Regions from separate parts of the Janthinobacterium sp. FT14W genome, predicted to be linked through region 1. Evidence: predicted binding sites of a transcription regulator. Region 1 holds the regulator's gene; the other holds the start of a gene.

Region 1 (7,657 bases):
ATAGTGATGACAGGAAACATAGTACGGCGCGCACCGGCACGGCCATCGCCGGATCAGACCGTACTTTTACCCCTTAATCGGCGCTTCGAACGGGGCGGCGCGCACTATCATGGCACTATTCCAGAGGCCTATCACCATGAAAACACCGCTTGCTTTCCTTCTTGCCCTCGCCGCCCTGCCATTGCTGGCCCAGGCGCAAAACGCCGGCCGGCAAACGCCGGAAGCGCTGCGCAACAGCGTGGAACAGTTCCTGCAGGTGCAAAGCAACGGCTTGCCGGGCAAGGTGACGATCACCGTCGGCGCCGTCGATCCGCGCCTGAACCTGGCCGCCTGCCCCGCGCCGCAGGCGTTCATGGCGCCGGGCGCCCGCGCCTGGGGCAAGACCACCGTGGGCGTGCGCTGCACGGCGCCAGCCAGCTGGACTATCTATCTGCAAGCCAACGTGGCCGTCGTGGGCGACTACGTGGCCAGCGCCGTGCCGTTGGCGCAAGGGCAAGCCATCGACGCCAGCCAGCTGGTGACGATGCAGGGCGACCTGGCCGCATTGCCGGCAGGCATCGCCACCGACATGGCCCAGGTGGTGGGCGCCAGCACGAATATTTCCCTGCCGCCAGGCACGCCGATGCGCCTCGACACCCTGCGCCGCAAGCCCGTGGTGATGCAGGGCCAGCTGGTACGCGTCGTTTCCAGTGGCAACGGTTTCCAAGTAGCATCAGAAGGACGCGCCATCGGCAGCGCCGGCGATGGTCAGACGGTGCAGGTACGCACGCAAAGCGGCCAGCAGATCAGCGGCGTGGCGCGGGCTGGAGGCATGGTGGAGGTCGCTTTTTAAACACGGATGGACAGCGATATTGTGGTCTGGCGCACTAAAGTTTCGGAAGAAGGTGCCGATAATGACACATATCCCGGAGTTTTTTGACTTCGACCAGACGAGGATCACGCTGTGAAAATTACCGACAACACCATTAAAAGCAATCCCGGCCTGCCGGTGGCGCCCGCGAGTACCTCCGGCGCCCGGAATGCCGAGAAAGCCCAGGCAACACCGACGACGTCGGACAATGTACGCCTGTCGCCGCAAGGACAGGCATTAGCGGCCAGTGCAACTGCCGGCAGCGGCGCCGTGTTCGACACGAAAAAAGTCGAGCGCATCAAGCTGGCGATCGCCGACGGCCAGTTCCAGGTCAACTCTGAAAAAGTGGCGGACGGTCTCCTCGACACGGTCAAGGACTTGCTGCACTCACGAAATAGATAGGTTCCCTCATGCAATCAGTGACTCCGTTTTCCAGCCTGCGCGACGAGCAACAGCTCATGACCACATTGCTGGCATTGATGAAAGAAGAACAGCGGCATCTGGTTGCCGCTGACATCGATGCAATCGCGGAGCTCACCGTACGCAAGACGGCACTGGTAGGACAATTGAGCCAGCTGGCGGCGCAACGCCACCAGGCGCTGGCGGCAGCCGGTTTTACGGCCGCCGAAGCGGGCATGGAAGACTGGCTGGTCGGCGCCAGCGAGGCCGAGGCGGCATCGCTGTGGAAAGCCCTGCTCGAGACCACGCGCGAAGCGAAAGAGCAAAACCGCCTGAACAGCCTGCTCGTCAACAAGCACATGCTGCACACGCAAGGCGCGCTGAACGCCATGCGCCCCACGGCCCAGAGCGGCAATTTCTACGGCCCCAGCGGCCAACCGACGACGAACACGGCCAGCCGCCGCGTCGTCATCGGCTGATTCCCCCCAGTTAACAGCCATGCCCCGGCAAGGGGCAGCCGCCCTGCCCTTCAGCCGTGCGCGGGACGTCCCGTATGCTGGCGGTATTTCGCCACGATGGCCTGCGCCTTCGCGGCGGCCGCCGCTTGCTGTTCCGGCGTCAGTTCCGCCTGCAGCCAGTGCCAGTACTCATCCTGATAGGGATTCGTGACGCCGGGCGCGAGGATGTCGTCGTAGACCTGGCGCAGGGCCAGCAGATAGCCATACGCTTGCGGCGCATCTTTCTGCACCACCTCGCCATCGCGCAGATACGCCATCATCAGGGTCGACACGCTGGTGAGTTCCGCCTCGTCCGCCTGCGCCGTCAGCTGGGCGATGGCTTGCCGCTTCCACGCCTGCACCAGCGGATCGTCGGGACGGTTGCGCAGCGCGCTGCGGTCGCCGAACGGGCCTTCCGACAGGAAGATGGTGGCCGCGCCCGGCACGCCGCCTTGCGCGGCGGCGGCCAGGTAGCCGAGGCGGTCCTCGCGCTGGCGCTGCGTCAGGCCCGCGCACAGCTGCTGCTGGGCGGCTTTTTCTTCCGCCGTCATCTCGCGTCCCAGCTCGAATTCCAGCCCCGGCAAGCGGCCTTCGCGCTGGAAGACGATGCAATCGTCGAGCAGGTTATACGCCGCATACGCGTCTTCCGGCTTGCCGCTGGCCGCCAGGCGTGCCAGCTGCTGCGCCAGGGTGACGGGCACGGGCGCCGCGGCGGGCATGGGCGCCGCATCCAGATTCAAATACGAGGCCAGGCTGCGGCCCTGCGGTGCGGCTGCGATGCCGGCCGCCACCTGGGGCGCATCGCCGTCGGGCGCCGGCCAGTACACGAACGCCAGCGCTGCCGCGATGGCGGCGGCGATGGCGATGCCGGTCAGTTTGTTATTCATGTGAGGTGGCGCATAAAAGGAAACGCACCTTACCACAGGCGCGCGGCACCGCTAGCCGCCCGCCTTTTTCGGCTGGTGGCCCAGCCTGGTCAGCGCGGCCACGATGGTGTCCACATGGTCGCCCTGCACTTCGATCACGCCATCCTTGACCGTGCCGCCCGAGCCGCACTGCGTGCGCAGCTGCTTGCCCAGCAGGGCCAGGGCGATGGCATCCAGCGGCAAGCCCTTGACCACGGTGACGCTCTTGCCGCCGCGGCCCTTGGTCTGGCGCGACACGCGCACCACGCCGTCGCCCGCAGGCGCCGCCTTCGCTTGCGCCTTGCACGCGCACTGCGCCAGCGGCTGGCGGCAGGCGGGGCACATGCGGCCCGTTTCGGTGGAATAGACGAGACCGCCCAGGGAGCTGCTTTTCATGAGGGAAAGATAAAAAGGAAGAAAGCGCGATTGTACCAAGCGGCAGCCCGCAGTTGACGAGCTCAGTTGGCTGGCGCCACGGGCGCCGTCGGCACTTCCGTCACCGTTTCCGGGATGCCCGACAAAATCGTCACGGCCACGCGGCGGTTGCGCGCGCGCCCTTCCGGCGTGGCGTTGGGCGCCACGGGGATGTTGTCGGCGTGGCCCACGGCCGTCAGGCGCGCAGCCTTCACGCCGCTGGCGATGAACAGGCGCACGACGGCGCTGGCGCGCGCGGCCGACAATTCCCAGTTCGAGGCAAAGTTCGAATTGCTGATCGGCTGCACGTCCGTATGCCCTTCCACCTGCACGTCGTGCGTGTCGTCCTTGAGCAGCACGGCCACGGCGCGCAGGGCCTGGTCCGATTCCGCCGTCAGGCGCGCCGCGCCCGGGTCGAACAGCACGCTGGCATTGATTTCCACGCTGACGCCGCGGCTCGTCTGCGTGACCCGCACCTTGCCTTCCTTGACCAGCGGCGCCAGGGTGGACGCCAGGTCCTGCGCCAGGCGCGTCATGTGTTCGCGCTCGCGGCGGATGGCTTCCGTGCGGCGTTTCAGGGCGGGATTGGGCAGCGGGATGGCTTGCGGCGCTTCCATGACGATGGGCGGCGCGCCCTTTTCCAGGCTGAAGGCCTGGCCGATGGCGTTCTGGAAGACGCGGTACTTGCCTTCGTTGACTTGCGAAATCGCATACATGACGACGAAGAAGGCGAACAGCAGGGTGATGAAGTCGGCGTACGAAATCAGCCAGCGGTCCTGGTTGTCCGGTTCCTCGTCATACTTCCTGCGCGCGCGCCGCATCATGGTCAGTGCTCGTGCAGCAGGCTGGAGACGCGCTCTTCGATGATGCGCGTATGGTCGCCCGTGGCGATGTCGTACAGCACGGCGGCCGTGATTTCATACTGCAGCACGCGGCGCGAAACGATGGCCTTGAGCTTGTTCGCCACCGGCAGGAACAGCAGGTTGGCCAGGCCCACGCCATAAATCGTTGAGACGAACGCGACGGCGATGCCGCCGCCCAGCTTGCTGGGGTCGGTGAGGTTTTCCATCACGTGGATCAGGCCCAGCACGGCGCCCAGGATGCCGATGGTGGGCGAATAGCCGGCCGCCGATTCCCACACCTTGACGGCCTGGCGCTCGGCCATTTCATAGGCGGAGATTTCCACGTCGAGCAGCTGGCGCAGCTTGTCGGGCGCGATGCCGTCGACGATCATGCGCAAGCCCTTGGCGTTGAAGCGGTCGGCCGTGTTTTCCATCAGGCGCTCGAGGGCCAGCGGGCCGTCGCGGCGCGCCGTCAGGCTCCATTGCCCGATGTCGCGCGCCAGCGCGGCGCGCGTGTCGGCGGGCGGCAAAAACACCCAGCGCAGCATTTCCAGGCCGCGCACGAAGGTGCGCAGCCGCGTCTGCAGCAGCACGGCGCCGAAGGTGCCGACGATGACGATGGCAAAGGCGGCCGGCTGCAGCAGGGAGGCCATCTTGCCGCCCTCCAGTGCCTGGCCGACCAGCAGGCCCGCCAGCGCCAGCGCCAGCCCGATTACGCTGGACCAGTCCACGCCTGCTCCCTCAAGGTTGCGCGCAGGCGCGCGACGGCCTGGGTATGCAGCTGCGAGACGCGCGATTCCGACACGCCCATCACCGCGCCGATCTCCTTCAGGTTCAGCTCTTCTTCGTAGTACAGGCCCATGAGTATTTTCTCGCGTGGCGGCAGCGCATCGATGGCATCGATCACGGATTGCCGGAAATCGGTATCGAGCAGGGAACGCAAGGGGTCGCTGTCCTCGTCCACGCAGTGGCGGTCGAGGAAGCTGTCATTGCCGTCCGGGTCATGAAAATCTTCGTAGTACACGAGCTGGTGGCCGCCGCCGTCGCCCAGCATTTCCTGGTAGTCGGCCAGCGACATCTTGAGCAGCTTGGCCACTTCCGACTCCGTCGGCGGATGGCCCAGGCGCTGCTGCAGGATGCTCATCGCCTCTTCGATCTTGCGCATGTTCTGGCGCATGCTGCGCGGCAGCCAGTCGCTGGTGCGCAATTCGTCGAGCATGGCGCCGCGGATGCGCAGCACGGCATACGTCTCGAACTGCGCGCCATGCGTCTCTTCATAGCGGGTAATGGCGTCCAGCAAGCCGATCATGCCGGCCTGGATCAGGTCATCGACCTCGACCGAAGGCGGCAATTTCGCCTTCATATGGTGCGCCAGACGCTTCACCAGCGGAATGTGTTCCGTCAGCAAATGGTCCTTGTTCGATTTCCCTTTGACCGTGTACATAGGCTGCTTATTGTTTTCTCGTCTTATCTGGTGCTACGGTTGCATTCAGGCGCTGAAATGGTGTGCGCTCCCCGTCTGGCACAAGGTACCGCCCAGCACCGGCGCCGCCGAACGGGCCAGCCGCTCGGCCAGTCCGCGAAACGCCACCGAAGCGCCCGCCAGCGGAAACGCATCGACCACGCTGCGGCCCAGCCGCGCCGCGCGGTGCAGATACTCATCGGCAGGCACCGACCCCATCGAAGTCAGTTTCACGGCCAGGTAGCGGCTTGCCGCCTGCGCCATATTATCGTATACCACTTTTGCCTCGGATTCGGAAGCGCCCGTGACAAGAATGCCAAACGGACGCCGTCCCAGTTCCTGGCTCAGGCGCTTGATCAGGCAGTACGCCGCCTTGATCGAGGTGGCGCTGGTCGATACCTGCACCACGATATCGGACGAGGCCATCAGGGGCACGGGGAAGCAGTCGCCCTCGTCGGCCACGACGCCGTCGACCAGCACGATGCCGCTCTGGCGCGCCAGCACCTCAAAGGTCTTGCCCAGGCGGCGCAATTCGTCTTCGCCCGCATAGTCCATGCTGTCCATCAGGTGGTTGCGCGCGCCCAGGCTGGCCACGCCGAAGCCTTGCGGCACCTGGTGGATTACCTGATTCAGGCCGCACTGCTGGCGCGCCACGTCGCGCAGGCTGGCGCCATGCGCCAGTCCCAGGCGCGATGCCACGCCATCGCTGCCGCCGCTGGCGTCGAGCAGCAGCACGTCATTGCCGCCATAGGCCAGCGAGGCGCCCAGGTTGACCAGCATGGCGCCCTTGTCGTCCTGCGGCGTGGCCGAGAGGAACGTCATGACGCGCGGCTGCGGCCCGGCCAGCATGCGGCGCAAGCCTTCGGCCTGGTCGAAATCGAAATTAGCCAAGGTGCACCCCGCGCGCTTCATTGTTGCGGGCAGCCGCCTGCGCCATCAGCAGCGGCAGTTCGGCATCGGAAAACTGCGTGGCCGCCGCATCGCGCTTGAGCTTGAAGGCACGGTCGATCAGGTAGCCGCGGTCGGCCAGGTACAGGTCTTCCGGCACGCGCTGGCCGTTCGACACATAGAACAGGTTCAGCTTCTGGCGGATCACCACGTCGAGCACGTTGCCGATCGACGCCGCTTCATCGAGCTTGGTCATGATGCAGCCGGCCAGGCCGCTGCCCTGGTAGGCGCGCACCACTTCATTGAGGGTTTCCTGCGTGGCCGTGGAGTTCAGGCACAGCAGGCGTTTCACGTCGGCACCGGCGCCCGACAGCATGGCCACCTGCTCCGTCACCATCTGGTCGCGCTGGCTCACGCCCACCGTGTCGATCAGCACCGTGTGCTTGTTCTTCAATTCCTTCAGGGCGATGCGCAGGTCCGCCTCGTCCTTCACGGAATGCACCATCACGCCGAGGATCTTGCCGTAGATGCGCAGCTGTTCATGCGCGCCGATACGATACGCATCGGTGGTGATCAGGGCCAGCTTTTCCGGGCCATGGCGCATTACGCAGCGGGCCGCCAGCTTGGCCGTGCTGGTGGTCTTGCCCACGCCGGTCGGGCCCACGAGGGCGAACACGCCGCCCTGCTCCAGCATGGCGTCTTCATTGGCCACGGTATTGAGGTTGCGGCTGAGGACCGTCTTGATCCAGCGCATGCTTTGCGCGCCATCGAGGCCGGCAGGCAGCTTGTCGATCAGGTAGCGCGCCAGGCTGGCCGAGAAGCCGGCCGCCAGCATTTCGCGCAGCACGACGGCCTTCTGCGGCTCGCGCTGCTGCGTCGAACCCCACGAGATTTCCGCCAGCTGCGTTTCCATCATGCCGCGCATGGCGCGGATTTCATTCATCATGCCGCTCATTTCGGCAGCGGCGTTCTCTTTGACGTGCGCCAGCGCGCTGGCCATCATCTGCTGCATGCGGGCCATGTCCACTGGCTCGGAGGCAGCCTGGCGCGGCGCGGGCTGGCGCGGCGCGGCGGGGCGCTGGGCCGGGGCGGCGGCGCGCGGCGGCGTGGCGAACTGGGTCTGCAACTGGGGACGGGGCTGGGCCATTTCGGAGGCGGCCGGCGGCGAGGCCAGCGAAGCGGCATCGTCATTGGCCAGCGCGAGGATTTCCACCACGCCATCGGCCTGGCGGTTCGACAGGATCACGGCATCGGGGCCCAGCGCTTCGCGCACCTTGCGCAGCGCATCGCGCGACGAGGCGCCCGTAAATTTCTTCACATTCATGACCGGCCTCCCAAGGCGGGGGTGGCGCAATCTTGGCTGAACTGTGTGACCATCATCGACTCCTGTTGCTTGAGTG
Region 2 (7,657 bases), on a different contig from region 1:
CAGGTCATAGGTGCCGGGCTTGGTGGCGGCGGTCGAGCTGGTAAACGCGACATTGCTGTCGCTGGCCTTGCCGATGGCCGAGAACAGGCCGGCGATGTCGCTGAAGTTCGTGCTGATTGCCTTGTCGAGCTTGCTTGTATCCAGGGTCAGGCTGCCATCTTTCTGGAAGGAAATGCCCACCTGGCTCAAGGTATTCATGCCGCTGCTCAAGCCGGTAATCGGCACGCCCAGCTGCCGGCGCAGCTGGGTCTGGATCGATTGCACGGTGGCATCGCCCAGCAGCACCCCGCCCGTCTTGGTATCCGGGTTGTAGGCCGTCATCTTGCCGATCGCCGTGTTCAGGTCGTTGTAAGCCTTGACGAAGGCGGTGATGCTGGTCTTGACCGTCGTCGTGTCCTTGGCCACCGACAGGCTGGACGTGCCGATCTTGGTAATGCCCAGGGTGACGCCTTCGATCGCCGTATCGACGCTGTTCGAGCTGCTGGTGATGGCAATGCCGTTGACGCTGAACATGGTGTTCTGCGCCGCGCTGTTCTGTTTCAGGTTTTGTGCGCCAGCCACATCGTAAGCCAGCAAGTTGTTCAGGGCGCTGTCGGCGGGCTGGCCATCGCTGCCGCTGAGCGAAATCTTCATGGCCGAATTGGCGCCCGTCTTGGTCGAGCTGAGCACCAGGTGATACGGCTTGTCGCTGCCGTCGGACACGATGCTGGCGGTGACGCCCAGGCCCGCGTTGTTGATGGCGTCGCGGATGCCTTGCAGGGTGTTGTTGGTGGCATCGATCACCACCGATCCCGTGGCCTGCGTGCCATCCTGGGTGAAGCCCGTATTCATGTAGGCGCCGCCCGTGCCGGCCGTCAGCCCGGCAGCGGCCGGATTGCTGCCGGCGATGACGATGGGGCTGGCATTGCCCGACGCCAGCGTGATCGAACTGGCTATCGTCACGTTCGAGCCGTCGTTGGTGGCGTTGGAGGCATGGCCGATGCCGCCCATGACGCTGCCCGTGACGACTTCCTCGATATTGATATTGGAGCCGTCCGCGCGCGTAAATTGCAGGTTGCCGTCCGCCGCCTTGCCGGTGACCGTGATGTTCGCGGCCGCCAGTGCATTCGAGACGGCATTCGGGCCGGCCAGCGTCGTGTCGAGCGAGGCGGCGGTGATGCCGCTGCCTGCCGCGACGCCATTGCCCTGGGTGACGATCTCGATCCCGCCAACCGACAGTGAATAGGTGCCGTCCGCGCCGGTGGCGATGTTGCCGAAACCGCTGAACATGGTGGCGCTGCTGGCTGCCGGCTGTGCCGTGGCCGTGACGCCCGTGGTGCTGCTCTTGGCATTGATGGCGTCGGCCAGCGCGCGCGAGCTCTTGGTGCTGGCATCGGTCGGGATGGCCGTGCCATTGATGATCAGCGAGCCGTTGCTCACGCCTGTGAGCAGGGTGCTGCCGCTCAGGGCCGTGCCCGACACGCCGAACGTGCCGCCGGCGAGCGAGCCCAGCTGGAAGGAAACCGTCGTCTTGGCGCCGCTGCCGATGGTCGACAGTTTGCTGGCCATGCCGCCCGACGTCAGCGTCTGCGCCTGGGCCAGCTGGGAAACGTTGATGTTGTAGCTGCCGGCGACGGCCTTGGCGCCGGCGCTGGCCGACAGCACCAGCGGGTCCGACGGCGTGGCGCTGACGGCGCGGAAGTTATTCGAGTTGGTCAGTGCCGACAGCGAGCTCTGGAAGCTGCTGACGGAGCCGCTCAGGGTACCCAGTGCGCTGAGCTTGGCTTGGTAGGAGGCCGTTTTCTTGTCAAAAGTAGCCAGCGGAGCCGATTCGGCCGTCATCAGCTTGTCGATGATGGCATTCACATCCAGGCCGGTGGCGCCGGCGCCGATGCCTATGGATGAAAGGGTAGGTGTGATGGCCACTGAATACTCCTAGGAAAACGCTAATATAAGCTGTTATCGGCAGAATCAATCAGGACTTGAGAGGGGGATTTACCGCGCTGTTTTCAGCGGGCGTAAAAAATCGGGGGGAAGCAGGTGGTTGTTACTTGGATTGTAATGAAAAGCGGGGCCGGATAGCCAGGCTACCGGGCCCCGTGGTCATGCCGATGCGTATTGCCACGATGTTGCGCGTCCGTGGGCAAGGCCATCGCTATGCGCTTTGCCTGATCAGCGAACCTTTGGCAGAGTCAAAGGTCTTGGCCAGTTCCAGGGCTTCCTTGGTGGGAATCTGGCGCAGGACTTCCTTGGTTTCCTGGTCGATGACCTTGACCACCGTGCGCCGGCTGTCTTCGTCGATGGAAAACTCCAGGCCCTGCGTCTTCATCTGCGAAGACTGGTTGAGTTCCGATACCGCCTTGTCCAGCTGCTCGCGGCTGGGTTCCCTGCTGGCTTGCTGTGACGCAACAGTGCCATTTTCCGTGACGGTGCGGGACGCTGCCGGGCGCGCCGGCGGCGTGTCCGCGGACACGTAACTCTTGTCTATCCTGGCCGCGGAGGCGGCCGCTATCGTGTCGATAGTCATGGTGCTCTCCTAGTGAAAATTCCCCTGCCGAAAAAATCCGGCAGGGGAATCAGGGTCCTACGCTGTTGCCTGACTAATCGGAGATTAGCCGCGCAGCAGGCTCAGGACGCCGTTTGGCAGCGAGTTTGCTTGCGCCAGCATGGCCGTACCAGCTTGTTGCAGGATCTGGCCGCGGGTCATGTTGGCCGTTTCCGACGCGAAGTCCGTATCGACGATGCGGCTGCGCGATGCCGACAGGTTTTCCGTCGTCGATTGCAGGTTCGAGATCGCCGAGGCGAAGCGCGATTGCAATGCACCGTACTGAGCGCGTTGGCCGTTGACCGTCGACAAGGCTGCATCGGCGATTTTCAGGGCCAGCTGAGCACCGTCGAAGGTCGTGATGTCGATCGAGGCGACGGACTTCAGTTGCGAACCCTGGTTGGTGGTGGCTGCTGCTGCCGCACCCAGGCCCAGGCCGGAACCGGCATCGGTGACGGAGAAGCTGCTGTCCGAGTCGAACGTGACGGTGCCGTTGGCAACAGCGACACCTGCAGCGCCCTTGTTGTCGACCGCGGCGGTCTTGGTGCCATCGAGCTTGTAGCTGGCGACGTCGAACTTGGTGTTCGCAGTAGCGCCGTTGGTGAGCTTGATGTCAGCGCCGTTGGCATTGCTCAGCTTGATACCGCCGTTTTTCGTGTCGTACTGAGCCGTCACGCCGGTTTTTGCCGATTGGGCATTGATGGCGTTGATGCCTGCTGCGAAGTCGGTGGCGCTGCTTGCGCTGCCGCCCACTGCGAAGGACACGGTGACAGGAGTCTGGGCAGGATCGTTGTCCGATGCGATCTGGAACGAATACGATTCGGCGGCCAGGGCCAGGTTGGTTTCCGTTTTTGCCGTAGCGGTGACACCGGTAGCGCTGGTTTTCTGGTTGATGCCAGCAGCGATCGATTTAGCCGTGTCCGACAGGACAGCTGGAGGACCTACGGCAGCGGTAGCCGTAGTGTAGGTGGCGGAACCGAGCTTGCCGTTGATGGTGATGGTTTTTGCATCGGCAACGTTGGTTGTCGTTGCTTTGACTGCAACAGCATCATTCTCAATGCGGTTGTTGCCGTAGGTATTGGTCAGGAAGTTTGCACCGCTGGCCGAAATCAGCTGATTCGCGTCCGCGCCGACCTGGAAGTTGGCCGTGCCCATGGTGCCGTCCAGCAGCGCCTGGCCGTTGAACGAAGTGGTTTGGGCGATGCGGTTCAATTCCGAACCCAGCTGGCCTACCTCGGTTTGCAGCGCTTGACGGTCGCTCGACGAGTTGGTGGCGTTCGACGATTGAACGGCCAGTTCGCGGATACGTTGCAGGATGTCGCCCGAGCTCGAAAGTGCACCCTCGGCCGTTTGAGCCAGCGAGACGCCGTCGTTTGCATTGCGGGTCGCTTGCGTCATGCCGCGGATTTGCGACGTCATGCGGTCGGAAATCGCCAGGCCTGCGGCGTCGTCCTTGGCGCTGTTGATGCGCATGCCGGAAGACAGACGTTGCAGCGAGGTGGTCAGGGCCGATTGCGACGTCGACAGATTGCGCTGTGAGTTCAGGGAGGCAATGTTGGTATTAATTACTGCAGCCATGTTAATTCTCCAAACAGGTACTACATTGTGCTATGTGCCATTCACTTTGGCCTGCCCCGCTGTTCCGGGGCAATCAAGCCGCTGTTGTTTAGGGTAACGGTTGCTCTGCGGGAAAATTTATGGCGAAAAACGCTTTAAATTTTATTTTTCAGCCCTTCAGTTTGCGGCTGGCCGCGCGCTAAACGACATGATTTAAAGAAACTTGAGGGTAAAAATAGTTTTATTTTTATATGCTGCGCAGGCTGGCGGGGTGCCTGAGGGGGAAGGATAGTTATTGTTCTTGCCATGAAAAATGCCGTCCGGCCGGGTGGCGGGACGGCATGGCGTGAAGCGGACGGGGTTTAATCGGCCACCACCACGCGGTTCTTGCCCGTTTGCTTGGCCTGGTACATGGCGCGGTCGGCGCGCTTGACGAGTTCGGCCTGGTCTTCGTTGGGCAGGCGCAGGGCCACGCCGGCGGAAAAGGTGATCAGGACTTTTTCATTGTCGTGCAAGAAGAAATGCCGGGTCAGTTCGCGCTGTAGGCGCGTCATCGTCGACGAAGCGGCTTCGACCGTGGTTTCCGGCAGCAGGATGAGGAATTCCTCGCCGCCGAAGCGGGCGATGACGTCCATCGAGCGCAGGGTTTCCTTGACGATCTTCACCAGGTGTTTCAGGGCGGCATCGCCGGCCAGGTGGCCATAGGTATCGTTCAGGCGCTTGAAATCGTCCAGGTCCAGCATGGCGATGCACAGGGGCGTGCCGCGGCGGTCGGAACGGGCCGTCTCGCGCTCGAACACGTCGTCCAGGCCGCGGCGGTTCAGGCTGCCCGTCAGCTGGTCTTCGCGCACCAGTTCGCTCATATGCTGGAGCTTGGCTTCCAGGGTGTGGATGCGCTGTTCCGCATCCTGCACTTCCTGGCGCGCCAGCACCATTTTGTCGCGTGCGCGCAACGCTTCGTTCTGCACCATGCGCGTTTCGCGCAGGACTTCGTCGAGAACGTTGTTCAGTTCGCTGATGTTTTCCGCCTGGCTGATCTTTTCCGAATAGCCGCCGATCTTTTCGTGGAAGTCGCCCGTGCTGGCCGCCACCTGGCCCAGGCGGTCGATGAAGGTCATCATCATGTTCTTGACCGTCAGCTTGACGTCGGACAGGCTGTGCTTGAGCTGGCTCTGCTTGTAGATGACTTCCTTCAGGCTGCGCGTGGCGTCTTCCAGCGCGCGCTGGTCGAGGGGACCGGCAATCAGGTTTTGCACGGCGTCGACCTGGCCGCGCAGCCAGCTGTCGTCGTCCAGCAACTGGCTGACGTTATCCAGCAGCAGCTTGAACAGGCGCAGCAGCAATTCCTGCTGTTCGGCCGTGTCGCCGCTCTTCAGTTCGATCTGGTAGCACAGCTGTTTCAGGCGCAGGGCCGCCTCGTTCAGTGCTTCTTCCGTATGCGCCTGCTTGATGGCCGCACCCAGCGATTCGGCCTCTTCCACCAGCGCCGGCGTGCCCGTCAGCAGGGTGGCGACGGCAAAGCCCAGGGTGCGGCTGAGCAATTCGCGCAAGGTGCGCGTCTGCTCGCCATCCGGCAGCGGAGGCAATTCGATGCCGCCGCCTTTCTTGACCTGTTTTTCCGCCAGTTGCGCCAGCGTGCGCGCATAGCTGTCCCAGTCGCGCGCTTTCAGGGCGCGCTGGAAGCGGCGGCCAAAGTCACCCAGTTCGCCGGCCGATTCGCTCATCTTGACGGCAAACTGCGTCAGGACGTTTTCCGCGCCGCCGTCCGGCGGGGCGCTGGCGGCCAGCACGGCTCCCGGCACGGCCGGGCTGTCCGCGGCTTCGCTGATGCCCGCGATTTCATTGTAGATGTCGCGGTAGGCGCTGGGCGTGGGGGCGATGCGGCGCGTGGCCAGGCGGCGAAACGCCTCGCGGGCGATATCGGCCGGGTTCATCGCCGCAGCGGCGGCGGTATTCGTGGCGCCAGCAGGAGCGCTTGCTGGTGAAGAGGGCAATTTACTGGACATGTAGGCACAGCCTTTTTAGATATTTCTAATTATCCTCATGATATGCGAGTTGGCAAAGAACTTATTGTGCGAGAAGCTAGGAGAAGTCCTGTCAATTCGCCCGATGCCAGCGGGCATGCCGCTTTGCCGTCAATCCACCAGCTGGTTGCGGATGGCGTAATGCGTCAGTTCGGCGCTGTTCTTGAGCTTCATCTTGACCAGCAGGCGGGCGCGGTATTCGCTGACGGTTTTCACGGACAATTTGAGCTCTTCGGCGATGGCGCCCACGGCCTTGCCCGAGGCGATCATGACCAGGGTCTGGTATTCGCGGTCCGACAAGGTGTCGTGCAAGGCCGTTTCGTGGTCTTCGCCCACCGTGTTGGCCAGTTCCTGCGCCAGCGAGGCGCTGATGTATTTCAAGCCTTGCGCCACCTGGCGGATGGCCGTGACCAGTTCGCGCGGCGCACTCTGTTTCGTCAGGTAGCCGGCCGCGCCCGCCTTGAGCGAACGGATCGCGTACTGGTCTTCGCGGTGCATGGAGAGCATCAGCACGGCCAGTTCCGGCTTTTCCTTCTTGATCTGCTTGAGTACTTCGATGCCGCTGCGGTCGGGCAGGGAGATGTCGAGCAGCAATACCTGGCATTTCGAGCCGCGGAACAGTTTGATGGCGTCGTGGCCGTTTTCGGCCTCGCCGGCCACGATGATGTCTTTCGTATCGGCGAGGATTTGTTTCAAGCCTTCGCGCACGATCGCGTGATCGTCGGCGATGAATACCCGGATGGTGGCTTTTTCTTTCATGACTGCGTTGTTTCCTATCTGAATCCCTGCGCCCGGCGGCGGCCCCGTGGCCTTACGGCGGACCGCTTTGCGCTGGTGCGCTGGCTGCAGCCGCTATTATCGCCTCTCGCGGCGTGGTCAGCCGGATTTTTATGCTCAGGATGGTGCCGCCGCCGGGCCCGTCGGACAGGCTCAGGGTGCCGCCCAGTGCGCTGGCGCGTTCGGCCATGCCGCGGATGCCGAACGATTGCGGCTTGGCGCGGTCCGACAGGCGCATGCCGACGCCATTGTCGGCGATCGACAGGCTGATGTGCTGGCGCTGGCGGGCCAGGCGCACGCTGACCTTGCTGGCCTGCGCATGCTTGGCGATATTCGTCAGCGCCTCCTGGGCAATGCGGAACAGGCTGGTCGCCTGGTCCAGCTCCAGTTCGATATGCTGGCGGTTCGAAATGAACTGGCACTCGATGCCGGCCTGGCGCGCGAACTCCTTCAGCTGCCAGTCCAGCGCGGCGACCAGGCCCAGGTCCAGCATGGAGGGGCGCAAATCCAGCGAAATGCGGTGCACGGCATCGATGCTGCGGTCGACCAGGGCGTCGACATAGTCGGCCTTTTCCTGCAGCAGCGGGTCGTCCGGCGGCAGGCGGCGCGCCAGCATGGCCAAGGCCATCTTGATCGCCGTCAAATTGCCGCCCAGGTCATCGTGCAGTTCGCGCGCCAGGCGCGTGCGTTCGTGTTCCTTGACCTTGTCGATATGCGCCGTCAGTTCGGCCAGGCGGGCGCGCGACTGGCGCACTTCGATCTGTTCCAGCCGGCT

The links. The regulator FliA, encoded in region 1, starts transcription of late flagellar genes. The targets are predictions, from matches to a motif close to CTAAAGTTTNNNNNNNNNNNGCCGNTA.
Region 2: the regulator FliA is predicted to act here: its motif matches at 4,283-4,309, upstream of GCN74_RS22495 (flagellin).

Annotation. Positions count from the first base shown of each region.
Region 1 is NZ_WFLL01000051.1:13,054-20,710, forward strand. Features, by position in the region: gene flgA (flagellar basal body P-ring formation chaperone FlgA) at 137-832, shown strand; gene flgM (flagellar biosynthesis anti-sigma factor FlgM) at 944-1,252, shown strand; gene GCN74_RS24430 (flagella synthesis protein FlgN) at 1,261-1,728, shown strand; gene GCN74_RS24435 (hypothetical protein) at 1,779-2,633, opposite strand; gene GCN74_RS24440 (translation initiation factor Sui1) at 2,685-3,047, opposite strand; gene motD (flagellar motor protein MotD) at 3,110-3,886, opposite strand; gene GCN74_RS24450 (flagellar motor protein) at 3,892-4,638, opposite strand; gene GCN74_RS24455 (RNA polymerase sigma factor FliA) at 4,620-5,351, opposite strand; gene GCN74_RS24460 (MinD/ParA family protein) at 5,397-6,260, opposite strand; gene flhF (flagellar biosynthesis protein FlhF) at 6,253-7,581, opposite strand.
Region 2 is NZ_WFLL01000041.1:42,665-50,321, reverse strand. Features, by position in the region: gene fliD (flagellar filament capping protein FliD) at 1-1,905, opposite strand, end outside; gene GCN74_RS22500 (flagellar protein FlaG) at 2,135-2,506, opposite strand; gene GCN74_RS22495 (flagellin) at 2,591-4,102, opposite strand; gene GCN74_RS22490 (GGDEF domain-containing protein) at 4,444-6,015, opposite strand; gene GCN74_RS22485 (response regulator transcription factor) at 6,217-6,864, opposite strand; gene GCN74_RS22480 (sensor histidine kinase) at 6,917-7,657, opposite strand, start outside.